Regions from separate parts of the Selenomonas sp. oral taxon 138 str. F0429 genome, predicted to be linked through region 2. Evidence: riboswitches for the same ligand, from Rfam matches in the RefSeq annotation. Region 2 holds a riboswitch; each other region holds the start of a gene.

Evidence for each region. A riboswitch is a leader RNA that binds a small molecule or an ion and turns the genes downstream of it on or off. The one in region 2 is predicted to bind cobalamin.
Region 1: linked by a shared signal. The riboswitch ahead of HMPREF9163_RS00325 (TonB-dependent siderophore receptor) and the one ahead of HMPREF9163_RS04540 (TonB-dependent siderophore receptor) in region 2 are both predicted to bind cobalamin.
Region 3: linked by a shared signal. The riboswitch ahead of HMPREF9163_RS09610 (TonB-dependent receptor) and the one ahead of HMPREF9163_RS04540 (TonB-dependent siderophore receptor) in region 2 are both predicted to bind cobalamin.

The regions. Positions count from the first base shown of each region.
Region 1 is NZ_KB290925.1:59,428-64,452, reverse strand. It holds gene folB (dihydroneopterin aldolase) at 1-89, shown strand, start outside; gene folK (2-amino-4-hydroxy-6-hydroxymethyldihydropteridine diphosphokinase) at 86-1,054, shown strand; gene HMPREF9163_RS00335 (uracil-DNA glycosylase) at 1,056-1,751, shown strand; gene msrB (peptide-methionine (R)-S-oxide reductase MsrB) at 1,779-2,906, shown strand; cobalamin riboswitch at 3,009-3,223, shown strand; gene HMPREF9163_RS00325 (TonB-dependent siderophore receptor) at 3,411-5,025, shown strand, end outside.
Region 2 is NZ_KB290935.1:18,162-26,463, reverse strand. It holds gene HMPREF9163_RS04550 (serine hydroxymethyltransferase) at 1-345, opposite strand, end outside; gene HMPREF9163_RS04545 (SLC13 family permease) at 510-1,769, opposite strand; cobalamin riboswitch at 2,097-2,307, shown strand; gene HMPREF9163_RS04540 (TonB-dependent siderophore receptor) at 2,493-4,649, shown strand; gene HMPREF9163_RS04535 (iron ABC transporter permease) at 4,649-5,689, shown strand; gene HMPREF9163_RS04530 (ABC transporter ATP-binding protein) at 5,686-6,459, shown strand; gene HMPREF9163_RS04525 (iron ABC transporter permease) at 6,452-7,474, shown strand; gene HMPREF9163_RS04520 (ABC transporter substrate-binding protein) at 7,522-8,302, shown strand, end outside.
Region 3 is NZ_KB290949.1:42,290-47,314, forward strand. It holds gene HMPREF9163_RS09605 (PepSY-associated TM helix domain-containing protein) at 189-1,460, opposite strand; gene HMPREF9163_RS09610 (TonB-dependent receptor) at 1,548-3,791, opposite strand; cobalamin riboswitch at 3,977-4,149, opposite strand; partial or broken gene HMPREF9163_RS12590 (recombinase zinc beta ribbon domain-containing protein) at 4,245-5,025, opposite strand, start outside.

The sequences.
Region 1 (5,025 bases), on a different contig from region 2:
GTATTACCGTACACAAGCCGGCGGCGCCGATTCCGGGGATATTTTCGGACGTGGGCGTCTCCATCACGCGGGAGCGCGAAGAGACGTGAGACGGACTGCCTATATTGGGCTCGGGGCAAATCTCGGCGATCGCGGGGAGACGATGCGCGCGGCATTGCGGCGCGTGGCGGAGCTTCCTTCTGTAAATGTGGAGCGAGTCTCTGCGTTCTACGAAACGCCGCCGTGGGGCAAGACCGATCAGCCACCCTTTCTGAATGCGGCGGCGCGCATTGTGTTTGACGGTACGCCGTATGAACTCCTTGCCGATCTCCAACGGATTGAGCAGGAGCTTGGGCGCGTCCGTCATGAGCACTGGGGTGCGCGCACGATCGACCTCGACATCCTGCATATCGAGGGGCTGACCTGTGCGGAGGAGCGTCTGATCCTGCCGCATCCCTATCTGACGCAGCGTGCCTTTGTGCTCGTTCCGCTCCATGAGATTGCGCCCGCGCTCCGCATTCATAAAAAATTCATCGCCTCATATTATGATGAAATCGACCGTACGGGCATCGTACGTGTCCCCGAGCTCTCCGTACCGTATCCGCTCATGCTCATGGCTGCATGCGACGAGGCAGGCGGTATCGGACGAAACGGACAGCTGCTCACGCACTGTGCGGAAGATATGGCACATTTTCGCGAGACGACGATGGGCGGCATTGTCATCATGGGGCGGCGCACGATGGAGAGTCTGCCGGGGCGGCAGCCACTCACAGGGCGGGAGAATATCGTTCTCTCGCGGACGCTTATGCGGGCGGATGGCTTTCATATTGTGCACGATCTTGCGGCGTTGTGGACGCTGCTCGGACGGCTCGTGTATGATGCGGAGCGTCTGATCTTTGCAATTGGCGGCGAGGAATGCTATCGTCTGCTCCTGCCCTATGTGCATCGCGCGTATGTGACGCGTCTTGCGGGCACGTATGTGGCGGATGTCTTTTTGCCGTCGCTGACGGACTTTGTGCGTACAGGATGTCGGCGCAGAGAAGACTGTATTTTTGAAATTTACGAGAGAGTTTAGCATGGCAAAGGAAATCTTTCACAACGACTGGCAGGAACTTCTCGCTGATGAAATGGCACAGCCCTACTATCGGGAGCTGCGGGAGTTCCTGATCGGCGAGTACCGCACGCGGCGCGTGTACCCCGATATGTTTGCGATCTTCAATGCGCTGCACTACACGAGCTTTGCGGATACGAAGGTCGTTATTCTCGGACAGGATCCGTATCATGGGGACGGACAGGCGCATGGACTGTCGTTCTCCGTGCAGGTCGGCATCGATCCGCCGCCGTCGCTGCTCAACATCTACAAGGAACTGCAGGATGATCTCAGCATTGCACTGCCTTCGCATGGCTGCCTCATTCCGTGGGCGAAGCAGGGCGTGCTCCTGCTGAACACCGTGCTCACCGTGCGCGCGCACTCCGCAGCGTCTCATGCGGGGCACGGATGGGAGCGGTTCACCGATCACATCATCCGCCTCCTCGGAGCACGCGAGCGTCCGCTCGCTTTCATCCTCTGGGGCAGTCCCGCACGCCGCAAGCGCAGCCTCATCACGAATCCACGCCACCTCATCGTCGAGTCGCCGCATCCAAGCCCCCTCTCGGCGCATCGCGGCTTCTTCGGCAGCCACCCCTTCTCGCGCGTTAACGATTTTCTCGTGCAGGCGGGCGAGACGCCGATCAACTGGCAGCTGCCGCCGGCGGGAGAGATTGAGGCGTAATATTGATACATACATAGGAGAAATATCATGAAAATCCCATCGTTACAAAACATCTGCGCGCTTGGTCTTGTCGCCTGTCTCGGCGGCTGCGGTTCGCCTGCAGTATCCTCGGCGGAGATGCCGCACGAGATCGTGCAGGAGCATATGCCGACGGACGGTCAGAAGGAAATCTATCTCGCGGGTGGCTGCTTCTGGGGGACAGAGCTGTATACGAGCCTTGTGTACGGCGTCGTCTCGGCGGAGAGCGGCTATGCGAACGGTGCAACTGCGCATCCGTCCTACCGCGAGGTATGCAGCGGCAGCGGTCATGCGGAGACGGTGCATATCGTCTACGATCCGCGGAAGGTCAGCCTCGATGAACTCCTCACGGCATTCTATGACTCCATCGACCCGACGGCAAAGGATCGGCAGGGCAACGACATCGGGCGGCAGTACCGTTCAGGCATTTACTACGTGCCAAATGCGGATGGAGCGGAGAGTCACGATGCCGCTGTGATTCGCTCCTCGCTCGAGGCTCTGCAGCAGCGCATTGGAAAGCCAATCGCGATAGAGATGGGGCCGATTGTGAATTTCTACCGTGCCGAGGACGATCATCAGGAATACCTCGTGAAGCACCCGAATGGCTACTGTCACATCTCGCCTGCACTCATCGCGCAGATGCGTGAAAAACGCGCGGCGGCAGAGCGGGCAGCGGAGGCGAAACCCATGCGCACATTTGCAAAACCATCGGACGAGGAGCTGAAGGCACGCCTGACGGGAATGCAGTATGCCGTCACGCAGCAGAAGGCGACAGAGCCTGCCTTCCGCAACGAATACGATCACGAATTCCGTGAGGGCATTTACTGTGACATCACGACGGGTGAGCCGCTCTTCATCTCTGCGGATAAATACGACTCGGGGTGCGGCTGGCCAGCATTCTCGCGCCCCATCGACAGCAGCCTTATCGCCGCACATGAGGATCGCTCCTACGGCATGGTGCGCACGGAGGTCACGGCGGCGGGCAGCGGCGCGCATCTCGGGCATGTCTTTGACGACGGCCCTGCCGCGACGGGCGGTCTGCGCTACTGCATCAACAGCGCCTCTCTGCGCTTCATCCCAAAGGAGGACATGGAGGCAGAGGGGTACGGCGACTATCTCTATCTGCTGGAAAAATAAATTTGAAAAAGTACTGGGATGTGAGAGAATTCGTAAAATATCTTTTTCTCGTATTGACAAGTACTTCTTCCAATGTTATCTTTACCAAAGCCTTACGAAAACTTTATAGGAATTGGATCAGGTACTTTGTGTTTAATAGAAAATCCGGTAAGGAGTCATCACCACAAGCCGGAGCGGTCCCGCCACTGTATCAGTGAGCAAGCCTGCATGGAAATGCGCTGTTATTTCCGAGAACGTCACTGGGGGAGTTCCCTTGGGAAGGCGCAGGTCTGCGATGAACTGGAGCCAGGAGAACTGCCTGATTGACAATCGCCGTTTGACCTGCGAGTGATGGGGATGGGGATTTGCGTGCTGTTACGCCGCTTTGAGCCCCTTTGATTGAGAGCCTATGAGCCCTTTTCTGCTGTTGCAGGAAGGGGCTTTTCGTTTTCCTCTATACCTAAAAGTTTTCAAAATATGATTATGGTGCATGGAGAGCACTTCACAAGAAAGGTGACAAAGGATATGACAAGAGAGAAGAAGTGGACACTAGCGGTGCTTGCGGCATTTGCGGGAGTAAGTTTTGTTGGAACGGCATACGCTGCGGAGCAGACGTCAAACGAGCAGGGAGATGCGCACGCGCTCGCCGATACTGTTGTGACAGCACAACGACGCGAGAAGCGTGATCTCGATACGCCGGCAACAACAACGATCATCATGGCGAAGGAGATTGAAAAGGCGGGCTATCGCAACGTCTTCGAGGCGATCGATCAGCAGATTGGTTCGACGAGTACATCTTACGGCGATGCGGGGCAGGATTTCGGCTTAGCCGCAGGCCGTATTACACTTCGTGGCTATGACCGCGGTACGCTCGTCATGGTGAACGGCGTTCCAATGAACCTCAAGAACTATCCGAGTACAGAGAACATCCCTGCATCAATGGTTGAGCGCATCGAGATCGTCAATGGTGCAGCATCGACACTTTATGGTGCCGAGGCAATGGGCGGTGTCGTCAATATCATTCTGAAGCAGCCAAAGCCGGAAGAATCAGAGTTCCAACTCAGCCAAACCGTCGGAAATTATTTCAAGAAAAGTGAGGCAACCTATACAGGTGACCGTATTATCGTGGATGTGAGCCGCGAATGGTCGAAGGATCTCCCGCACTCCAACGGGTTTGGCATTGATAAGATTTCCTGGGTTGACTGGTGGGTCGGCAAGGGAAAAAAGAGCCGTGTTGGCGTGATTGCGCAGCTGACAGATGAACTCTCCCTCAACTACAATTATATGGAGGGAGATATTACACGTGGCGGGGTTCAATACAAGAAATCAGGGAATAGTCTTGTTCCGACGGGGACGAAGTACAACTACCGCTACAATGACCTCCGCCATACGGCAAGTCTTGTATATCAGGGCAAAGATAATGGAATTCATGCTGTTCTTGGATACAACTATCGCAAGGTAGATGGTTTTGATTATCTTGCAAACAAGAAGACAGACGGCAATGCGACGATGGATGGGCAAATCCTCGATGTACAGAAGACTTGGAAAATGGGAAACGGCTCCATGGTGTTGGGGTATTCCTATAAGCGTGAGGCGATTGATAAACCTGCGAAGAAGCGTACTGCCGTCCGTACAGGGAACTCCCTTTATGCCTCGTACAGCAAGCAGTTTACGCCGCAGTTTAACTTTACACTCGGTCTGCGGGGGGAGTTCATCAATGACCCCGAGGAAGATCAGCGCGTCCTGATGCCTCAGTTCCAGACAGAGTATAAATTTGACCGCAATACGGCGTGGTACATCAACATCGGTAAGGCGTTCCAGATGCCGACCGTGGATGACAGCTTCAGTTATAAGAATTTCAATCCGACCGGCTTAAAACCTGAGAGCGGCTGGACCTATGAGACAGGCGTCAAGATTCGGCGTGGAAACGATACGTGGAAAGCCGCAGTTTACCATATGGATATGAAGAATAAGATCGGATGGCGGCTTGATACAGCGACCAACCAGCACTATGCGGTCAATACGGGACAGTTCCGTAATACGGGGATTGAGCTTGAGTATGCGAAACGGTTTAATGATACATGGAGTCTGACACTGGGCGGCAGCGTTTCCAATCCGGAGATACAGAATCCGAACGGGA
Region 2 (8,302 bases):
GTTGAAGGAGAGGACGGTATCGCCCGGCTGCAGCAGCGCAAGAAATGTGACGCGCGAGGCGGCGGCGATGTTGCCAAGCCGCACGACAGCGTGCGCGCTGCCGAAGAGTTCCTGCGCGCGCGTGCGGACAAGCTCCTCGACGGAACTGGCATGACGTGCCCCGCAGCCCTCGAGGGTGCTGTTTGCGAGCGCACTCCCCTCGAGAAAGGCGGCGAGCGGCGACATGGCGTTGACCGTCGGGATCAGCGAGAGGGTGCAGCGCTGCCGCTGGATCTCGTCCTGCAGGAGGGTGAAGATCGCGGGGTCGAATGCCTTCAGATGGTTCAGCATTTCTTCTTTTTTCATGATATTCTCCTCATCATGCTGCGGCGCACAGTTGTGTGCCATGCAATGACAGGTGTACCCGTGGGCACACCTGTCATGCGGTGAACGACATACTTTTCAGTTCATTCACGGTTCAGCATAATGAGCGGAGAAGTCCGCTGCTGCCGCTTATATCTAAGTTTGGATTAGAACGGCCAGACGAGGGGGATGACGACAAGGCAGACGATCAGCGAGACGAAGACGAGCGGAACGCCGACCTTGACGTAGTCCATGAAGCGGAACTGTCCGGGGCCGAGAACGAGGGTGTTCGGCGGCGTCGCAACCGGCGTGGTAAATGCGCAGGATGCCGCAATGCCGATCGCCATGACGACCGGATATGGGGAGACGCCGATGGACTGCGCGATGGAGATCGCAATCGGCGCGAGGAGCGCGGCTGCCGCCGTGTTCGACATGAACTGCGTCAGGCCGCACGAGAGGGCGAACATTGCACCGACGATGAGCATCGGGGACGGATGGTCGCCGATCAGGCCGACGACGAAGTCTGCAATGAGCTTGCCTGCGCCGCTGTGATCCATCGCGCTGGCGAGCGGGAGCATACCTGCGAAGAGGAAGATGGTCGTCCAGTCAACGCCCTGATACGCCTGCTTCTCCGAGAGGCAGCCCGTGAGGACGCAGAGGAGACCGCCGATGATCGCCGAGGTCTGCATCGGGACGTTGATCTGCTTTTCGAGCACCATTGCGATGACAACGCCGATCAGGATGACAGCGCAGATGACCATCTTGCGCGGATCCTTTGCCTCCTCCGCCTCACCTGCGACCGCCTCGCTGTCCACGAGCTTGCGCGGGCAGAGCTTGCGGCCGATCGTGAGCATATAGATCATGCCCGCGATGGAGAGCGGGATACCAATCCATGCGAATTCGAAGAAGCCGAACGGCGTTAGTCCCGAGGCACCGAGCGTCGCGCTCATGAGGATGTTCGGCGGCGTACCGATCATCGTGATCGTGCCGCCGACGTTTGCCGCGACGGCGAGCGCCATGAGCTGCGGCGAGACGGGCAGTTTTGCCGCTGCGCAGATCTGGATGACGACGGGCATGAGGCACGCGACTGTCGCCGTGTTCGAGGACACGGACGAGAGGACAATCGTTATGAGCATCAGTGCCGCCATTAATGCACGCTCGTCATTGCCCGATTTTTTGACGACGGCGATGCCGATTTTTTGCGCGAGTCCCGTCTGGAACATCGCGGCGCCGATGATGAACATGCCTGCGAAGAGGACAACGGTGGAATTCGACAGACCTGAGAAAACCTGTGCCGGGGTGAGCACCCCCAAGAGTCCGAGCGCGATCGCCGCGCCCATTGCCGTGACGGCGAGCGGGATAATCTCTGTGGCGAAGAGGAACGCCGCCACCCCGAGAACACCCAATGTCAGCATTGCTGCATCCATGAATACATCTCCTATTCATACAGTTCGTTCGGGATTGCTGCGGGTATCAACAAGCCCGATTAGTTTCCGTAGTATATTTCGGAAACTTTCTTTCGACGAATTCTTATAATTCTCTCTCTATTCCGTTTTTCCTGCTATATTTTGGACAAAAGCCCTATGAAACTTTGACATTGAAATGATAAACAACAGTTATTATTTGCCTGCATTCATATATAGTGTTGTTTATTTTTCGAAACGGAAATGGCATGAGGTTCATAGAGAAAATGCAAAATCGCTTGACATACACATAGGCTTTAATTATACTGTCATACGAATTCATTTCAATCAAAATTCATAAGTAGATTCGGTGCCCGAGAGGGCGTAACAGGGAAATCGGGGACTGCCGACCCATGTGGGCGGCAGATCTGAGAGCCGATGCGGTCCCGCCGCTGTAATGCTGAGAACGTTCCAATATGTCACTGACAGAGCTTTTCTGTTGGGAAGGCGGAGCGGACGATGATGCAGAGCCAGAAGACCTACCGAGTCTCGTGCGCCGGAGCGCTGCGCCCATGCGTCGCACTTCTCTGCATCCTGCGATGGACAGGACGGCAGGCTTTTTTCGTGTGAGAAAGTCCCGTTCTGCTGTGGACGGGACTTTTGCATGATTTGCGCGATGAATTCAGGAGCTATGGATTATTGGGGGGGGACGGGCTTTGTCCGTCTATATCAAGGAGGAAAATGGAGATGACAAAACGAAAGCTCATGTGCGCGATTGCACTCGCGACGGCTGGCTCGGTCTGGATGGGAGCTGCAAGTGCTGCGGAGAAGACGGAGACGATGGACTCCTACGAACTCGCACCGGTCGATGTGGAGGGACAGCGGCAGGCGGAACCTGCGGAGGAAGAGGCGACGATGCCCGGCGGATTTGTGAGCAGCAAGCCCTCGGTCGGACTGCTCGGATCGCAGGATGTCATGGATGTGCCGCTTGCGGTGACGGAGATCAGCCACAAGACGCTCGAGACCTTTGCAACGCCGACGGACGGCGTGAACGGCGCGCTCGTGCTGAACCCTGCCGTGCGTGTGCAGACGGGACATCTCTATCAGGATATTGCAATCCGCGGTTTTCGCATCAACGGGCATGCAAGCTATACCAATGGGATTCCGGGGATGTTCGGGCAGATGAATCTGCCGTATTACTGGGTGGATCGCGTCAGCGTGATCGCAGGACCGAACATCGGCGTGAGCGGTGCGGCGATCAACGAGGCTGCGGCGGGGACAGTCAACTATATCTCCAAGCGTGCAGAGAGCGATGCGGCGCAGGCGAAGATCTCCTATCTCGGCGGCAAGTCTGTCGAGGAGGCGGTCGATGTCAGCAACCGCTTCGGCAAGGACGACCGCTATGGCGTGCGCATTACGGCGACGAATCAAAATGGGGAGACGGCGGTCAAACATGAGAAGATGGATCGTCAGACCCTCTTTGTCAATCTCGACCGGCATACGGAGAAGTCGACGACAAACTTCCTCATGGGCTATGTGCATACGAAGCAGAAGGCAGGCCCCACGCGCATCAATTTTGATTTCAGCCCGGGTCATGTGACGCACCTGCCGCGCGCACCCAAGCTCTCACGCAGCTACAAGCCTTCGTGGTCGTACAATGCGTATGACAATGTCATCATGACACTCAACCACGAGCAGAAGCTTGCGGAGCATCTCACGGCGTTCTTCAACGCGGGCTATCATCACGAGGACTGGTACGGCTATATCGACGGCTCGCCGAAGGTGGTCAACGACGCGGGTGACTTTACCATCAGCATGGAGCACTATCCGCTCGCGTTCTCGCGCTACTATCTGAATCTCGGCCTGAAGGGCGACTTCAAGACGGGCGACCTCACGCATGACTATGTGCTCTCTCTCGACCAGAACTGGGCGCGCAGCTATGGCGGCACGTATCGCCCCTTCACTTGGAGCGGCACGGGCAATATCTACCGTGACAACAGCTGGGCACAGCCGGATCTGCCCGAGAAGGAGGCTCCGTACCAGCGCAAGACGCGCCTGCGCGGCTGGCATGTGGTGGATACGATCAAGACGGCGGATGAGCGCACACAGGTGACGCTTGGTCTGCACGGGCACAATGTGCGCATTGTGCAGGCGTCGGGGGCGCGCACGGACACGAGCGCGATCTCGCCGATGGTTGCGGTCAGCTATAAAATTACGCCTGCGGTGACGGGCTACGCGGCGCATACGGAGAGCTTCGGCCTTGGCACGATGGTCGCAACGGGCAAGGGCTATGCAAATCAGGGGGATATGCTCGATCCCGCAAAGACGAAGCAGAATGAAATCGGTGTGAAGGTGCAGGGCGGCAACTTCCTCCACACGCTGAGTTATTTCGATATTCGTCAGGCAAACAGCGTTGATGTAATGAAGTCGGGGCTGAAGTATCTGCAGTACGACGGTGAGCAGCGGAACAAGGGCGCTGAGTGGGGCTTTACGGGAACGCTCGCGGAGAAATGGGATCTGATGGGCGGCATTACGTACCTTGATGCGCGTCAGAGCAAGACGACGAACGGCGCAAACGACGGCAAGCGCGTCGACGGTCTGCCGTATTGGTCGGGGGCGCTCGGTCTTGTCTACCGTCCGACGACCGACTGGTCGTTGATTGCGCGCATGAACTATATCGGCGACAGTGTGATCAATAGAGGTCAGATTGCCGTGCCCTCGCATCTCCTCTTTGATCTCGGCGCGACCTATCGGACGAAGATGGGCACGACGCCCGTGACGCTCTCGGCGATGATCTACAATGTGACGGGCAAGGACTACTGGAATCCCGTTGCGGGGCAGGGGACGAGTCTTGCCCTTGGCGAGCCGCGCACGTTCACGTTCTCGGCGAATTTTGAGATCTGATGCATCATATTTGGCGAAACGGCCCCGTCGGCACCCTTGCGGTGCTGCTGGCGGGGCTTCTTGTTGTGTCCGGACTGGTGGGGCTGACGCTCGGCGTGCTGCCGCTCTCCCCTGGGGATGTGGTAACGCTCCTTGGTGGGGGATCGCTTGGCGATGCCGCACAGACGGAAACCGTACGCGCCGTTCTGGAGCTGCGTCTGCCGCGCATCCTGCTCGCGGGAGGTGTCGGGATGGGGCTCTCGCTCTCGGGTGTCGTTATGCAGGCGATTTTTCGCAATCCGATGGCGGATCCCTATATTTTAGGCATCTCGTCCGGCGCGTCGCTCGGTGCCGCGTGTGCAGTGTTCCTCGGGATTGGCTCGATGTTCGGCGCGGGTGCGATTGGGGTCGGTGCCTTTGTCGGGGCTGCACTGCTCTCTGCTCTGATTACGGCGGCTGCCGGGGGCATGCGGCGCGACCTCTCCTATTTTCTCATCTTTGGCATCGCACTCGGAGCCGTGTGCAGTGGACTCACGGGAGTGCTCATCTACTTCGGGGCAAACTCCACGGGGATGGATGTGACGCTCTACTGGCTGATGGGGAGTATTGCTGCGGCAAAGATGCCGTGGGTGCTCGCGCTCTTGGCGGTGCTTGCGCTCGTATTCCCGTTCTTCCTCACGCAGGCGCGCATGCTGAACCTCATGCCGGCCGGAGAAGAGGCGGCGATTCCGCTCGGACGAAGTCTGCTCCCATTCGTGCGCGGCTATCTCGTGCTGAATGCGCTACTGGTCGGGATGATTGTGATGAACGCGGGACTTGTCGGCTTTATCGGGTTGCTTGTGCCGCATTTTACACGCATGCTTACAGGGGCGGATCATCGACGTCTCGTGCCCGTGGCGGTGCTGCTCGGCGGGATTGTTGCCGTCTGGGCGGATATCCTCGGCAGAGTGCTTGTCACGGGGGTTGACATTCCCCTCGGCGTGATGCTGGCTCTGTTCGGTGCGCCGGCGTTCATTGTTATGCTGTTGCGGCGGGCGTACCGATTTGGAGGTGTAGGATGAGGATCGAGGTCGCGGGCATATCCGCGCAGTATGGAGAAAAATGTGTGCTGAAGGATGTCTCTGTCACGTTCGCAGCGGGGCAGGTCACGGGACTCATCGGACCCAATGGCAGTGGCAAGTCGACGCTGCTTAAGTGTATCTATCGGGTTCTGAAGCCGACGGGCGGGCAGGTTCTCCTCGGTACGCATGACCTCTGTGCGCTTTCCTATCGGGAGAGTGCGCAGAGGACAGCGGTGCTTGCGCAGCATCACGGCGCGGATTTCAATTTCTCCGTGCGCGATGTCGTGCTTATGGGACGTACGCCATACAAGGGAATCACGGAGGGAGACAGTGCCGAGGATGTGGAGATCGCGCGGCGTGCGATGCGGGAGACGGGCGTCCTACCGATGGAGGCGGAGAGTTTCTCCATGCTCTCGGGCGGTGAGCAGCAGCGCGTTATGCTGGCGCGTGCGTTGACGCAGGAAACGCCCTGCCTCATCCTCGATGAGCCGACGAATCATCTGGACATTACATATCAGCTGCAAATTATGGATCTGATTGCAGCGCGCGGGATGACGGTGGTCGCGGCAATCCACGATCTCAATATTGCCGCGATGTACTGTGACCGCATTGTCGCCCTACAAAAGGGGGCGCTCATTGCCGAGGGGGCACCCGCTGAGGTGCTGACGCCCGCGCTGATCGAGCAGCTGTATCATGTGCGTGCGGAGGTATTCCCACGTGCGGATGGACGTCCTGCCGTGGTCTATGAGAGGGGGCGTGCGGATGCATGAGGCTGTGCGGAGTACCCTTGCGGCAGCTGCCGTTGTTCTCCTTATGATCTATGCGCTCGGGCAGGGCATCATCACGCTCGGCTTTGGGGAGACGCTTTCCTATCTGTGGTTGACGGTGACGGATCCGACGGGGGCGGGCAGCATTCGGCAAGATGTGCTGCAATATCTGCGCTTGCCGAATTTTGTGATTTCGTTTCTTGTCGGCGCGGGTCTGTCGGTCACGGGCGCGGTCATGCAGGCGGTGGTGCGCAATCCGCTTGCTGACCCCTACCTTCTCGGGGTCTCCTCGGGCGCAAGCCTCGGTGCCGTCCTCGCCATTGCTCTTGGTGTCGGAAGTCTTTTCGGGATGGACGGGACGGGGGCATGTGCCTTTCTGGGGGCGGGAGCTGCCAGCCTCCTCATCCTTGTCATCGCGTCCGTTACGCGGCGCAGCGGTGGGAGCCTGACGCTGCTGCTCGCCGGCTTCGCACTGAACGCGGCATGCTCGGCGGCGGTCAGTTTCATTGTAGCGGCTCTTGCAGAGCCGAGCAAGACGCGCTCCATCCAGTTTTGGATGATGGGCGGCATTGTGACGGGCGGATGGATGTCGGCACTCACGCTCCTCCTCATTACGACGGCGGGCGTCCTCTACTTCTGCACACAGCGGCGCATCCTCGACCTCATGCTTGTGGGCGATGAGCTCTCTCTCAGCATGGGCCGCGATCTCGCACGCTATCGGAAACTCTATATCGCCGTCACGGCATTGATGGTTGGTGCCGCCGTCTACACGGCAGGGATGATCGGCTTTGTGGGACTCCTCGTTCCGCATGTCGTACGCCTCGTCACGGGAAGCACACACAGGCGCGTGATTCCGATGAGTGCGCTCGTCGGCGGTGTATTTCTCGCCTGCGCGGACATTCTACGGCGCAATATCCTGCCAGGGATGGAACTGCCCATCGGCATCGCGACGGCGCTTGTCGGCGCACCGCTCTTTCTGTGGATGCTCCTCCGTCGGAAATATGGAGGTGCCTCATGAGGCGCGTCTCCCTGTTTCTACTGCCGCTGCTCCTTCTGGGTGGGTGTATGCAGGAAGCGCAACACACGGATACCCCGGCGGCGGATGAGGTCACCATCGAGAACATCAGCGTTGAAAACTACTTCGAGACCGGCATCAACCGCGAGTCGTTTACACATGTGCCGCAGCGTATCGTCGTCATCGGCGCGAACGAGTCAGAGACGCTGCTGGATCTTGGTGTGACGGAGGGGATCGTGTCGGCGACACCCTCGCAGAACAATCCGACGTATGGGATCAAGGCGTGCAATCAGGCGGCGTTTGACACGCTGCCGCAGATGAGGCGCGCGGAGATCAATACGGAGCGTCTGCTTGCGCTCCGTCCCGACCTCATCGTTGCGCAGCAGGAATTTTTCTCGAAAAATCGGCTGGGCAGTACGGCATACTGGAACGAGCGTGGAGTTGCGACGATGGTGCCGCTCAATACGACAGCGCCCGGGAAGCTCAACCAACGCGAGACGATTGTACGCGAGATGAAGTTCGTCCGCGATCTGGGTACGATCTTTCACAGGGAACAGGCGGCGGAACGGATCATCGGCGACACCTACGCGCGGATTGACTTCATACGCGCGCAGACACAGGAGCGCACGCCGCCGAAGGTGATGGTGCTGGATTTCATCAGTATTATTGCCTCCTATGGGCGCGATAAGATTGCAGGGGATATGGTTGCCGCCATCGGCGGGGACATTCCGCATACGTCGGCGGCGGTCAGCCCCGAGCAGATTATGGCGGAGAACCCCGATGTCGTCTTTCTCGTCTCCTATGGGGACGATGAGGGGCAGCTGGCGAAGA
Region 3 (5,025 bases), on a different contig from region 2:
TATAAGAAAATTATAACACAGGATAGGGCGAGATGGCTAATGATTCTTTGCAAAAGAAAAGAGATTCCAAGCGCTTACTAGGATGACTTGTCCAGTATGATAAATGAAATCTCGCTTGTATAGATTAAACGGAGGTATCCTTCAATACCTACCCTATCTTGCCTTGGAACACGATAAAAGATTTACCGTCATCCTCTTTGCCATAGATAAATCATGAGCAGCAGGCAGCATCCCCATGCCACTGTCCCAATAGAATCGCCCGTCTCCGCGTATGAAAGCGGCGCTGTCATGCCGATGATGGAAAGCAGTGCAAAGAGCGCGGGCATCGACCACATTGCTGTAATGGGTCTCGTTCCATCTGTCAGAACGGGTGGAATTTCTTTTTTCCGTCGATGTCGCTGGAACCAACCGGCAAAGCCGCTCACAATGACGACAATCGTGAGCATGTCAAGCACCGCCCAGATCAGCTTGAGCGGCATGGTGTCATGATTATAGAGATGGAGCGTACGCAGGGAATCACACAGTGTGAGCCAGCGCGGCATGGGTTGTGTGATATGCGTCAGCCCCTCCTCCGTACGGATGAGATATACCTCCTGCCCACGGAACATCGATGGATGTCCCTCATCCGTCAGCGTCATAACGGCAGGCTCATCCTCTCTGACATTTGCAAGGTAAAGGAGTCTCTGTGTCGGGAAATGATCTGCTGCATAGGAAATCATCTCCTCATATGCAATGGGCTCTTGATTGTGAATATCAACGGGAAGTGCCGCCTCCACATCCGCCCGATAGCTTCCATGTCCGATGATATAGGCGGCAATCGCCACGCCGCTGAGGGTCATCAGTCCTGCCCATACCGCAGTGATCATCCCAAGAAAATTATGCCAGTCGAAGAAATTCCCCGCAGACATTCCGCCGCGTGTCCCTCCAAAAAGGCGTTGGCGCATAAAGAACGGATAGAGCAGAATCCCCCCCACGATAGAGAGGAAGGAAAGAAAACACATGACCGTGAGGAAAATCATGCCGCTACGCCCCATTGACATTTTTAAGTGCAGATTGTGCATCGTCCCCATAAAACTGGCAAGCGCCGGAGATTTGACATGTGTCCCACGCCATGGAACGAGTTCATCCTGAACGGGCGCATAGGCGACACGCGCTCTGCGTGCAGTTCCGTTCTCTTCCTGCCATGTGAGGCTGTATAAAAGCACGCCCCGCTCTGTATCGGTAGAAATCACGTCTACATCGCGCTCCGGCATCTCTGATGCGATCCGTGCTAATCCTGCCGTTGCTCCGCTCCATAGCTCCTGATAGGAGAGTTCACCAAAACTCGGTCGCTCATCGACCTCATTCCACCGATAGATATCCCCACTGAAGATCAGCGGCAGCCCTGTTAGACAGAGCAGGAGGAAAAACAACGCACATATTGCGCTGATCCAACGGTGGAAACGATAGAGAAGTTTCATCGAATGATCCTTTGCAATACAATAGAATAATGATAGCAAATGAAGCCCCGGCATTCCGTCGGGGCTTCAATGCAGACACGCGTCTACTTAGAACGAGTAGGTCGTGCCAAAGGTATAGGTTCTGTCGTTCGCTGTTTCACCCGCATAGTATTTGCGATTGAATAGGTTCTCGATGCCGAACCGCAACTTAAAGTTCTCATTGATTTTGTAATTGAGATACAGATTGGTAACGAAGAAACTGTCCTCCGATCCATATTCGCCCGTCACCGTATCCACGCTTTGGCGTGCAGCGACGTACTGTGTATCCAACGTGCCGTTAAACTTATCGCGGTTATACTCGATACCGAACCGCATCATATGCTTTGGCAGATCCCAGTTACGATAGGTTTTTCCGCCAATCGTATCTTCGCCAGATTCAAAGGTGTAATTGAAATATGTCTGCCAATCACGATGGAAACGGTGCTTCACCGCCAGCTCCACCCCCTTGATCATTGACTTGTTCATATTATAGTATGCACGCACGCGATTCCTCGTCTCAATCGCAATTTTGTCCGCAGTATCCACGCGGAAGAGTGTCAAGCCATAGGATGTGTTCTTATCGATCTTCTGCTTAATCCCCAGTTCAAACGTACGGGAGATTTCCGGTGTCAAATCTGGATTTGCCTGGATGGAGCGCGGTCTGTCACCCGCACGGCGATAAAGCTTGTATATTGAGGGAGGATTGAAGGACTTTCCGTAGCTCAAATAGATCATCGTATCCTTCTGCGGCTCATAGCTGACGGCAATCTTCGGACTCCACGCGTGAAATACTGTATCTTCGTAGCTCTTTCGCACCGTACCGATATAGGAATAACCATCCTGCTTGTCAAACCGATCATAACGCATCCCAAGCTGCAGTTTCCATCGGGCATCAAGCGCCAGTTCATCCTGTACAAAGAGCGCACTGGACATTACGGAGCCGCCACTCTGCTGATACGGCACACCATTGACCGAATCCCAGTCCTTCCAATGCAAAAGGTCATACCTGCGATACCGCATTTTATCCTTTATCCACGAGAATCCTGCGAGCACGGTATTGTTTCCAATCATCCACTGCTTTTGCAGATCCGCATTGTAGTTCTTCGTCGGATATTCAGCACGATCTCCAGTGCCTGTCCAATCAATGCTTGTCGCATCGTAGGCAGAAGAATAGCCATCCTTCCATGTATTGCTGTAGCCGATTCCCGCCTTGAAATCGTTCTTCGTGTCCTCATAGCGCAGCTTGTGAATATCCTGCTCCCTCCTACCGAGGTAGCCGAGGAAGTCATCGGGCGTGACAGTAAGGTAGTTGCCGTTTGGCAGCTGCACAATGCCCGAAAATGTAGGATTTCCTGCAAAATCACGGAAATAGGTGATGGGATCGTGATAGGAATACTCGTATGAGGCGTGCAAATAACTATAATCGAGCGAGCGGTTCTTGTCGAACGCATAATTCAGATCAACGAAGGTATTTTCGCTTTTCTTCTTCTTTGCGCCGCGGCTCCCTACAATATAATTACCATCAGACAATTTGTGGAAGGATCCGGTTGCATCGGGCGTATAGCTTCTATCGTCCTCATCAGTTGTAACGGCATGTCCTACCCAGCCGTCCGAGGTGCGCTTTTCATAGCCGACGCGGAAGGAGATGTTTTTATCACCACCCGTGACCTGAAGCCCGCGCTGCCATGTATTATTGCTGCCGCGCAGGACATCGATCTGCCCGTGAATCAGCTCCATTTTTGTGCTGTCTGACGCATCCGGCTTCTTGGTAATGATATTGATGACACCTGCAACGGCATGACCGCCGTAGAGCGAAGAGGCTGCACCGCGCACGATCTCAATGCGGTCAATGTTTGAGAGGGGGATCGAATCCCAGTTCACGCCGCCGTCAAAGGCGGTATTGAGCATCTGCCCGTTATACATAACGAGAATATCAGAACCGGAAAACCCACGCATTGTCACGCCGTCCTTGACATCCGCTGTCGGTGAGATATAGATCCCCGCCTCACGTGCCAGAGCCTCACGCAGGCTGAACACATGCCGTTTTTCCAGTTCCTTTGATGTAATTACTGTGACATTGGCGGGAACCTTCATCAGCGGTTCTGAGATGCGGGTCGCTGTGACGATCGTCTCACCAAGATCGCGTTCGCTCTGTAAAGAACGAGAAGACTCATCCATTCCATTTTCTGCCGTGTCGGACGATGATGCCTCGGCGGAAAAATTACGTTCAGCTGCGCCTACAATGGGGGTATTCCCACCTGTCAACGCACAGAGGACTGCCAATGTGAGACATTTCTTTTTCCATGGATTCATTTTTTGAAAGACTTCCTTTCTCCTCCTAAAAAATAATACAGAGATCATTACATATAAAACAGCCTCATTTCTCCCATACGAGAAATGAGGCTGAAACTTCATCACATCATGGCAAAAGTACCACACAAAACTAATACACCGAAAAATTCGATGCACGTAATCTCCTCCCCATCACTCGTAGGTCAATCGGCGATTCTAAATCAGGCAGTTCTCCTGGCTCCAGTTCATCGTTTCCCTGTACCTTCCCAGTTTCCCAGTGGCATATCACAGAGGCACTCGCTGCTACAGTGGCGGGACCGCTCCGGCATCTACCGGATTCCCTATTAAGCCTTGCGGCACCTGACTCAACCGTATAAAGTTTTGCTGTTTCCGTGACTATGGTAGCATGAGCCTTTATCCCTTGTCAAGACATACTATACAACTATATTCCCTTTTTGCATACATGAATTATCCTCAAACACCAATTTCAATCTCGCCCTTGAAAATAACAACTATCTGACCGTCCGCCTTCACACAAATGTGCTCGAGCAGCCCACTCCATAATTCCTCGTCAAACTCAACTAGCTCCCCGTCGATACCACATACTACTTGAATCATGGTCTCCAAGGTGTTTCTCTTGCTCTCCCTCTCGGCAATTTGGTCATCCAACTTTTCCATATCCCCCTGCTTTTCCATATAAATCGCACGAATCTCATTTTCCTGTTTCAGATACACCGTCTGATCCTGTGCTACCCGTGCATTCTCTCGAATCAGCATTTCGAGCCGTTCTGCCAAAACGCCGAGTTCCTGCTCTACTTTATCCCGTTCCTCCGTCATCTCCCCCGTTTGGCAAACACTGCCAATCAGAGAACGGAGTTCCGCAATCACATTCTCTTTGACTTCCACCAAGGAGTTCAGAGCCTTAACGAAAATCTGTTTGATCTCACACTCCGTCAGATGCCGTGTGCTGCATGGCTTGCCCTTGTGGGCGTATTTCTTGTTGCAACGATAGATGACTCTGCGGTACTTATCCGTGGAGTGCCATACCTTCGCTCCGTACCAACCTCCACAGCATCCGCATTTGATTTTATTCGCGAAGATGCTGACGCCGCTGTGCTTTCCGTTCTGCTCTCTACGCTTTATCTCCGACTGGACAAAGTCAAATAAGTCTGGCGGAATAATTGCCTCGTGATGCTCCTCCACATAGTACTGCGGAATCTCACCCGTATTCTTCCGTCGCGTCTTATCGAGGAAG